Stratiformator vulcanicus: one gene and its partners. Each later gene encodes a partner of the first gene's protein in a complex. Links are inferred from orthologs where the notes say so. Each region holds a gene or a part of one and is shown in the gene's direction. Other genes may lie near its edges. The genes, in order: Pan189_RS07475, Pan189_RS08650 and Pan189_RS13030.

Region 1 (2,968 bases):
GATCGACAAGCGATGGTCACCGCGGGCTAAGTTCGCGGTCAACGCGGTCAGGCTCCGAGAACGCGCCAGCTCTCAACTCAGAGGCGCTCTCAAAAAGGAAATTACCGTCGCCTTCGATGACAAACCGCTTCAAGAGGTGAAGGATGAATTGGCTTTGGAACTCGGTCATCCCATTCTCATCGATGAAGTGGCGTTGCACGACGACGGCATCGACGCGATGGCCGAGGTCAACGCCGACCTTCGGGAGATTGCGATCGAATCGATCCTGCAGGTCGCTCTTGAGCAGCTCAACCTCGTCATCAGAAATGAAGGACATTTCCTGCGGATCACCACTCCAACAACGAACTTCGATTTTCCCGAGACGGCGGTTTATCCGGTGGGCGACCTCGCGGCCGAACTTAGAGCGGGCGAACCAATCACGCTCGACTTCGATCGGGTCGCCTTGCTTCTGAGGCCGATCGGCCGCCCTTGGCTCAGTCTGGACGGCCGCGGCGGGTCGATGATCCCGTTCGGGACCGGCGATCTCGCGGCCCTCGTCATTCGGTGTGACCAGCAGACGCACGCCAAGGTCGCGGCACTATTACACCGTATCCGAACCCTGCGACTTCGAGACGCGTCCGCAAAGTAGCGTGCCTGACCGCTTCCCGTTAATCTTTCGCGACCGGAGCGGTTTCCGTAATCGCTCCATTGTGACGGCGCAGGGAGGCTGCCGCCCCGGCCAACGAGTCGACGGCCTTCCGGCACGAGCCTAACGACCGCGATTGACACTCACTCATGCCCGCCCCGCTGTTCGGTGCGACCATCGCCGAGATGCTTTCAGGCCAATTCGGCCTGCCGGAGGCGCTTGCGATCTTCACAGCTGCGGCGATACACGCGTTCGTTCTGATTAACCTGTTCGGCCTCGTCCCACTCGTCGCAATTTGGGCGGAGCGAAAGGTTTCCGGTCGCATCCAGGATCGACTCGGCCCGACGCGTGTCGGCGGTAAATTCGGTTGGCTGCAGGGGCTTGCCGACGGTATCAAACTGATTCAAAAAGAAGACCTCGCCCCGGCTTCGGCGGACCGATGGCTCTTCCGAATGGCCCCATATCTGGCCGCCATCGCAGCATTCGGCGGCTTTCTCGTCCTGCCGTTCTCGCGTGATTGGGTCGCGTATGCCTCCAGCGCAGGCCTGTTCCTCCTTCTTGCGATCGTCTCGATCGGGGTCGTTGGGATCGTCTTCGCGGGATACGCCAGCGGCTCGAAATGGTCGTTATTCGGAGGGATGCGCGAGGCCGCTCAGATGGTCAGCTATGAAATCCCGCTCTCGATCTGCGCCGTCATCCCGGTTGTGGCGGTCGGATCGCTCGATCTTTCCGTGATCGGTGAGACCCAAAGCGGGTGGTTCTTTCCGAACTGGCTGGTCTTTCATAACCCGTTCGTACTCATCGCGTTCATCATCTACTTCACCGTCGCCACGGCCGAGTGCAAACGGGCCCCGTTCGATCTCGCGGAAGCGGAAAGCGAGCTGGTGGGGGGCTTCCACACCGAGTACGCCAGCATGAGATGGGCACTGTTCATGCTCGCTGAATACGGGCACATGTTCCTTGTCAGCGTCATTGCGGCAGTGTTGTTTCTTGGGGCTTGGTTCAGCGGAATTCCATTGATCGACGGCGCCATCGGCTCGTTGCGAACATGGAGTCCCGATGTCGGGATCGAAGGACTTTCGATCGGGGCTTATCTTGCCAATGCGGTCGGTGCGAGCATCGTCCTCGCAAAGGGCGGCCTTGGCGTCATCGTGCAAATTTGGGTTCGCTGGACTCTCCCGCGACTGCGAATCGATCAGGTGATGGCGACCTGCCTAAAGTACTTAATTCCAATTAGTTGCTTTCTGTTCCTCGGCACGATTCTTTGGCCGCTGGTTCTCGCAACCACGCTCGGCCGCACGAGCTTGTTGGACTATCCGACGGCGTTGACTGAGCCGATCGGAGTCCGAGCCGCCCGCGCCGCAGCGGCCTCCCCGGCCAATCGCGCGTCCCATGCTGCGGAGGGCGTTCCCGCAAGCGATGAAGAGGACGACGGCACGCCCGACAGCGGCTCAGGACCGGTTACAGAACAGTTTAAGAAAGCTGATCAGCCTTGGCTGCTCGACTCTCCCGACTCGCCGACGGAGGTCGTTGAATGAGTCTGGAACTGCTTCTCTTCGGATTCCTCGCTCTCGTCACTTGTGGCGGTGCACTCGCGGTCGTCATCACGCCGAATGTTGTGCGAATGGCGTTCTGGCTAATTGTTTCGCTCGGCGGCGTCTCAGGTCTCTACTTTCTGCTTGGGGCCGATTTTGTCGGGGCAACACAACTCTTAATCTACGTCGGCGGAACGGTCGTACTCTTAATTTTCGGCGTGATGCTCACGGCGACCGGCCCTTATGTCCGCATGGAAATTTCCAAGTTCGAGAAAGTTATCACAGGGTTCATCGGGCTGGGTCTGTTCGGAGTCCTCTGTTCGGCAGCCGTCGCAACCGACTGGTCGCCCGCGATCACTGCACCAGGCGACTCCGTTTACGCCCAAGGCGACACAACAAGACCGCTCGGCCTAAAGCTCTTAGGAATTGGAAATGTTCCCGGTGGAGAGACCGGCATCGGTTTCCTTCTGCCATTTGAAATCGTGTCGATTCACCTGCTGGTCGTGTTAATCGCCGCGGCCTATTTGGCCAGAGCAAAACGACGTTCCGAACCCGGCGATGATTAATTCACAAGTATCCCAAGCGTCAAACGAATAAACCTTAGTCTGCCTGATCACAAGAAACTCCTGTTCGTTCAGTGCTGTCCCATGTTAAACGCCTACTTATTCGTTGGAGCTGCGTTATTCGCTTGCGGAATACTCTGCATGATGACGAAGCGCAACGGCATCGGGGTTCTGATGGGCGTGGAACTGGTCCTGAACGCGGCGGGAGTGAATTTCGTGGCCTTCTCGCGATACACCGACCTCGG
Region 2 (3,021 bases), 290 kb from region 1 along the record:
GACCGACGCAAAAGATCCTTGGATCGAAATTGCAGCGGAACGCGTCGTCGACGTCGCGTTTTTTCTGCGAGATGACCAACGCTACCGGTTCGATCATCTCAACGATCTGACGGCCGTTGATTATTGCGAGCCGGATGAGAAAAAACGGTCGCGATTTCCGTTCGAATTACACGTCGCAGTCGTGTATCACCTGACGAGCTACGAGACGCGAAAGAGTCTCGTATTGAAGGTGCTGCTGCCCCGCTGGAAAGACGATACGCCGGGAGAGTTGCCGGAATGTCCCAGCGTCTCTTCTGTCTGGTCAATCGCCGACTGGCATGAGCGGGAAGTCTACGACCTTGTGGGAGTCCACTTCACGGATCACCCCAACCTCCGTCGCATTTTGACGTCGGAAGACTGGGTCGGGCATCCGCTCCGTAAAGACTACGAGTTTCCGCTCGAGTACCACGGAATTCGTTGCAAGTAGATTCTCAACGGAGCCGCCGCCATGCCGCCCGACGACGAAGGCAGTGACGCCCCGACTGGCGATCCGACGCTGGAGATGGCGACCGGCCTGCTGAAAGACGGTCATAAGATCGCCGCGATCAAGGTCATCCGCGAAGGCTACGGCGTGAGCCTGAAAGAGGCGAAGCAGGCGGCTGATCGGATCGAGGGCGAACTTGGAATCACGCCGACCAAAGTCGGATGCGGGGGGACGGCAGCGCTACTGCTGGTGTGTGTCGGATTGTCCGCGGCGTTAGCAACGGCAATGCCCTGGTGACCACGAAGGTCACGAACTATGGACGATTTCATCTGCCGTAAGGTGGAACCGCATGCATTGGGGCGTAGGATACGCCAGCGGCGCAAGTGTCGCGGAAACAATGGCGTCCTGACGAACTCTCATCCCCTGTTTTCTCATGCCGGTACACGCTGAAGACCCTCGTGTGATCGAGTTCGACGTCCGCACGGACGAGATGCTCATCAATATGGGGCCGCAACATCCCAGTACGCACGGCGTACTGCGCTTACTGCTGCGCACCGACGGCGAAGTCGTGCATGAAGTCACGCCGCACATCGGTTACCTGCACCGCTGTGCTGAGAAGATCGGCGAGAATCTCTCGCCCGCGCAGTGGATTCCCTACACCGACCGGATGGACTATCTGGCCGCGATGAACATGAATCTCGGGTGGTCTCTGTGTGTCGAGAAATTGCTCGAAATGCAGGTGCCCGAGAAGGCGATGGCTCTGCGGGTCGTGATCGCCGAGTTGGGACGCGTCGCCAGTCACCTCGTCGGGATGGGAGCGTACGGGCTCGATCTCGGCACATTCAGTCCGTTCCTTTATGCCTTCCGCGAGCGGGACATCATCCTCGACCTGTTCGAAGAAGCGTGCGGCGCTCGGCTGACCTACAGCTACCTCACGATTGGCGGGGCGACGCATGACCTCCCGCGCGAGATCGAGATACCGCCCGGGCTGGCGCAACTAAGTGGTATTAAACAGGGCAAAAAAATCCAGTGGGTTGATGCCGTCCGACTGTTCTGCGATTGGATGCAGCCGCGGATTAAGGAGTATCACACGCTGCTGACGACAAACGCGATCTTCATCAAGAGAACGGCGGGACTCGGCGTTCTTTCGCGTGATATGGCGATTGACCACGGCTGCACCGGTCCGGTCCTTCGCGGCAGCGGTGTTGATCATGACCTCCGGCGCGACGGGGAGTCGGTCTACACCCGAATGTATGACGGATATGACTTCAAGCCGAACTTCGCGCCTTATGAACTCATGCCGTCGGGCGTCGAGATTGGTGACAATTGGTGCCGCTTCTATCAGCGGATGCTGGAAGTCGCACAGTCACTGGATTTGGTGCGGGCTGCGTTGGACCGTTACGAAGACGCGGATGGTGAGTACCGAGTTCCTCACAAACTGATGGAGAAGTTGCCACGCGACGAGGCCTATCTCGAGACCGAGTGCCCCCGCGGGCAGATGGGCTTCTATCTGATCGGCGACGGTTCGCCGGTGCCGCTCAGAACGCGAGCGAAGAGTTCCAGCTTCTGTAATCTGTCGGTCGTCGGCCCGCTCTCGGTGGGGTGCCTCGTTGCCGATATCCCCGCAATCGTCGGCTCTCTCGACGTCGTGATGGGCGAGATCGACCGGTAGAGCCGAGCAACCCGGTGATCTGCGGCGGGTCACGAACTCACAACGCCAGTCCCAGACCGTTGGAGGTGCTAGCAACGGTCTGATTTCGTCTGATAGACAAGCCCGAGGCGCCAGCCGTCGGGAAGATCGCTGATTGATCGACCATTGGCTTGGCCTATGGCTGGTATTGAAATCGCTTCCAGCGGCTCGGTTTTAGCCGATCCTCTGTAATCTTCAGACGCAGAGTCTTCTCAAACGAACTATCAAACTTCACGGACTCAACTTCAAAAGAAATTGATCTTCCAGCGTCACACCGGGATAAGAAGTACGTCTAGTAACTTCTGTTCATTAAGGGTTCCCGGTGGCGAAATCGCTTGAGACGCTCTCTCCGTACGAATTGACCTCGGTCGAAGTCGATCAACTCCTCCGGACCAATCCGGATGATGCTCGCCTCAAGGCCCATTTCACGGCTGAGGAACTTCACGAATTGCGGAATCTCGCGGGGGCTGCGCAGCAGTCGACCCGCGGTCGCAAGCGAGTGGTCTATGTTCTCCCTGGGATTCTTGGTTCAACGCTGGGCGTCACCAGCGGGGGGAATCGGGACACGATTTGGCTTGATCCGCACTCCATCCGCAATGGCGACCTCACCAGCTTGGCCATGCGAGGGCGTTCTCGGGGCCGCGTCGAAGTGTATGGACAGTTTCCCGGCCTCTACACGCGACTGCGTTGGACGCTCTGGTGGAAAGGCAACGATGTCCGAGATTATGCGTACGATTGGCGACTGAGCATCGACGAGCTCGGCGCAGAACTACTTGAGGCATTCGATTCAGAGGAGGCCGACGAACTTTACGTTGTCGCGCACAGTATGGGAGGACTCGTCGCGCGATCTGCTTACGCGCAGGCTGAT
Region 3 (2,996 bases), 1.4 Mb from region 1 along the record:
CCCATTGTCCATTCGGCCCATGCCAGCGGAATGCCGAGAATGAGCAGCGAAATAAAGTAGGGGATCATGAACGCCCCGCCGCCGTTTGAGGCAGCTTGGCCGGGGAACCTCAAGAAGTTTCCGAGACCGACGGCCGACCCGGCTACGGCGAGAATGACTCCGATCCGCGAGCCCCAGCCATCGCTGGCGCGGGAAGATGGTTTCGTTTCGGTCGACACGTTCGGCTCCGTTGTCGAGTTCGAGATGTTTCATGATCTCCGGATGCCGGCAGCCGACACCCGGTCAGAAATTTTGGGCGAGCAAGAATTTCGTCGCGATCCTACTGACAAGTTCTCGCCGGACATAGCGAATGGTTGCCCGATATTCTCGGTCCGAACGTGTTGCGACGACTGATTTTCGGCCGATTCGCCGATCACCGGTATTTTTCGCAGGCTGAGTTGTCAAAAATGCCGAAGGGCCTTATGATGCCGTACATCCACGCGCAATGGGGACGAGACTCTGACATCGACCATTGAAAAATCAGACAGAGACTTCATCAGCCGACTCAATCGACTCGGCGAGGGGTCGATCCAGCAATTGTGCGATGAGTTCGGCGTGACCGCGACCGCGGTGCGTCAGCGACTGCGGCGATTGCAGGCAGAAGGTTGTGTGGATCGACGGACGACGAGTTCGGGACGCGGCCGGCCGGGGCACCATTATTTCGTGACTGATCATGGTCGCAGGCAATTGGGCGAGAACTACGAAGAGCTTGCGGTGGTGTTGTGGCGGGAGTTGAAAAACATATCCAACCCGGACGTCCGAGCGGCAATTTTATCGCGTGTTCAAGACGTATTGGTTCAAAAGTACGGCGCCGAGGTCGATGGCAGGACCATTCTCGGTCGGCTGCGTCAATTGCGGACCGCGCTCGGGCGTTGCGGTTTTGACGTCGAAGTTGATGATTCAGGAGAGGTCCCAGTCCTGCGGGAAAACAACTGCCCGTATCACGATTTGGCCTCCGATGACCGGTCAATCTGCGAATTGGAACAGCGCGTGTTCGAGAAGGTGCTCGGCTCGAACATGATCCTGAAGCACCGCTGCCTCGACGGCCATCACTGCTGCGAATTTGCTCCCGTTGAAAGCGAGTTAGTTGCACTGGGAAGTGGGGCGATAACAACGGAACGGAAAGAAAGCGAAGGCTGAAGTGACCGCATGGATTGAAGGACGCTTCGAGGAAAACGTCATTACGACGACCCTTGAGCAGGCGATGAATTGGGCCCAAGCCTCGGCGATCTGGCCGATGACCTTCGGCTTGGCCTGCTGCGCGATCGAAATGATGGCCGTCGGCGCTAGCCGCTACGACCTGGAACGCTTCGGCTGTGGGGCCTTCCGCGCCACGCCGCGACAGGCTGACCTGATGATCGTCGCCGGCACCGTCACCCACAAGATGGCCACCCGAGTTCGTCGGCTCTATGAGCAGATGCCCGATCCGAAGTACGTGATCGCGATGGGCGCCTGCACAATCGGCGGCGGGCCTTACTTCAAACACGGCTACCACGTGGTCAAAGGCGTTGACTTGGTCGTGCCCGTCGACGTCTACGTCCCCGGCTGCCCTCCGCGACCCGAAGCGCTGCTCGAAGGCATCATGCGGGTGCAGGACAAGATCAAAGCCCGCAAGGTCACCAAGGGAGAATTCACGCTCCCGGTGCCCCACCACGAAGGCCACGTCCGACCCGTGCCCATCACGTAACGGCAAACACTCAACTGCGACCCCGAAGCCCACGCGTCGCACCGCGCGGGACTAAACGAAATCACCCTCAACGCTGTTTTCAAATAGGCGACATGAGCACTCTCAAAATCGAAAATCTGCACGTTTCCGTCGGCGAGACTCCGATCCTCAAGGGCGTCGATCTCGAGATCAAATCAGGCGAAATTCACGCCCTGATGGGCCCCAACGGCTCCGGCAAAAGTACGCTCGCTTATGCCCTTGCCGGTCATCCGCTTTATGAAATCACTGACGGAACGGTGAAACTCGACGAGACCGACATTACGGAGATGGAGGCTGACCAACGTGCACGACTTGGTATGTACCTCGCTTTCCAATACCCCGTCACGATTCCCGGTGTGAAGGTGGCCGACTTTCTGCGGCACGCCGTCTCGAACGTGCGGAACCCCGATCGGCAGGAAGGCGGGGAACTCGTCTCGATGCGAGAATTTCGCAAAGAGATTTACGAACAACTCGACAAACTCGGTGTCGACCGCTCTTTCGCCCGCCGCTACCTCAACGACGGCTTCTCAGGCGGTGAGAAGAAGCGCATGGAAATCGTGCAGATGGCCATGCTGCAGCCGCGGTTCGCGATCCTTGATGAAACCGACTCGGGACTCGACACCGACGCGGTCAACGTCGTGAGTGAAGGCGTGCGAAAACTTGCCGGCGACGAAATGGGAGTCTTAATTATTACACACCACGACCGGTTGCTTGAGTACAACGTGCCTCAGAATACGCACGTCATGATGGCCGGACGCATTATCGAAACCGGCGGCCCCGAGCTGGCAAAAGAACTGCATGAAAAAGGCTACGCCGCCGTTCGCGAGCGACATCCCGAAGCCGCGAAGGAAGAGCATGAGAAACAACAGGCGGAAACGGTGGGCGTCGCCAAGTAATCGTTTCTCAATTTCAACGGACGCAGCAAATCACTTCCGGTAATTAATAGTCACACAACCAGTCGCGATGCGACAGGAGCGAATGATGTCGACCGATGCACCAGCGAAAAATCCGAATTCGGATGTCTCTATCGGTGACTACAAGTACGGGTTTCACGACCCGACCGATAAATACGTCTTTAAGAGCCGCAAAGGTCTTAATCGCGAGATCGTCGCTCAGATTTCGGAAATGAAGGCCGAACCGGAGTGGATGCGGCAGTATCGACTCGATGCCTACGAGCACTTTGAGTCGCGTCCGATGCCGACGTGGGGCGGGGACCTGTCTCAGATCGACTTTCAGGATATCTTCTATTACA

What was found.
Region 2: the proteins of Pan189_RS07475 (region 1) and Pan189_RS08650 are in contact, whole or in part, in a cryo-EM structure (PDB 6ZJN), measured with the Thermus thermophilus proteins. The link is inferred for Stratiformator vulcanicus from one-to-one orthologs. Residues at the interface, in WP_096411122.1 of Thermus thermophilus: Ala224, Glu225, Gln226, Glu227, Ala295, Trp297, Phe298, Arg299; in WP_223903221.1 of Thermus thermophilus: Pro35, Ser36, Asp139, Gly141, Ala142.
Region 3: the proteins of Pan189_RS07475 (region 1) and Pan189_RS13030 are in contact, whole or in part, in a crystal structure (PDB 6Y11), measured with the Thermus thermophilus proteins. The link is inferred for Stratiformator vulcanicus from one-to-one orthologs. Residues at the interface, in WP_096411122.1 of Thermus thermophilus: Arg36, Val44, Arg45, Met46, Gly47, Pro48, Asn49, Arg50, Val51, Leu57, Gln58, Ala61, Asp62, Ile64, Lys65, Ile67, Phe68, Lys69, Glu70, Ile72, Val74, Glu223, Ala224, Glu225, His233, Thr234, Glu235, Tyr236, Ser237, Trp241; in WP_096411117.1 of Thermus thermophilus: Arg16, Glu17, Gly18, Leu24, Leu27, Val28, Trp30, Gly31, Arg32, Asn34, Ser35, Trp37, Thr54, Asp55, Ala56, Asp59, Ala61, Arg62, Phe63, Gly64, Glu66, Val67, Phe68, Arg69, Ala70, Ser71, Arg73, Gln74, Ala75, Asp76.

Annotation. Positions count from the first base shown.
Region 1 is NZ_CP036268.1:1,922,591-1,925,558, forward strand. What follows is about bases 156-2,968. They hold Pan189_RS07475 (complex I subunit 1/NuoH family protein), read left to right. Parts: upstream 156-774; coding sequence 775-2,163; downstream 2,164-2,968. Other genes in these bases: Pan189_RS07470 (hypothetical protein), read left to right, coding at 156-628; Pan189_RS07480 (NADH-quinone oxidoreductase subunit J family protein), read left to right, coding at 2,160-2,726; nuoK (NADH-quinone oxidoreductase subunit NuoK), read left to right, coding at 2,808-2,968. Also shown: more of Pan189_RS07470, read left to right, coding at 1-155. UniProt on the Escherichia coli protein: NDH-1 shuttles electrons from NADH, via FMN and iron-sulfur (Fe-S) centers, to quinones in the respiratory chain. The immediate electron acceptor for the enzyme in this species is believed to be ubiquinone.
Region 2 is NZ_CP036268.1:2,213,063-2,216,083, forward strand. What follows is about bases 150-3,015. They hold Pan189_RS08650 (NADH-quinone oxidoreductase subunit D), read left to right. Parts: upstream 150-896; coding sequence 897-2,135; downstream 2,136-3,015. Other genes in these bases: Pan189_RS08640 (NADH-quinone oxidoreductase subunit C), read left to right, coding at 150-466; Pan189_RS08645 (hypothetical protein), read left to right, coding at 488-760; Pan189_RS08655 (CHAT domain-containing protein), read left to right, coding at 2,476-3,015. Also shown: more of Pan189_RS08640, read left to right, coding at 1-149; more of Pan189_RS08655, read left to right, coding at 3,016-3,021.
Region 3 is NZ_CP036268.1:3,342,435-3,345,430, forward strand. What follows is about bases 113-2,953. They hold Pan189_RS13030 (NADH-quinone oxidoreductase subunit B), read left to right. Parts: upstream 113-1,180; coding sequence 1,181-1,726; downstream 1,727-2,953. Other genes in these bases: Pan189_RS13020 (SLC5/6 family protein), read right to left, coding at 113-218; Pan189_RS13025 (helix-turn-helix transcriptional regulator), read left to right, coding at 595-1,179; sufC (Fe-S cluster assembly ATPase SufC), read left to right, coding at 1,819-2,640; sufB (Fe-S cluster assembly protein SufB), read left to right, coding at 2,726-2,953. Outside these bases: more of Pan189_RS13020, read right to left, coding at 1-112; more of sufB, read left to right, coding at 2,954-2,996. UniProt on the Escherichia coli protein: NDH-1 shuttles electrons from NADH, via FMN and iron-sulfur (Fe-S) centers, to quinones in the respiratory chain. The immediate electron acceptor for the enzyme in this species is ubiquinone.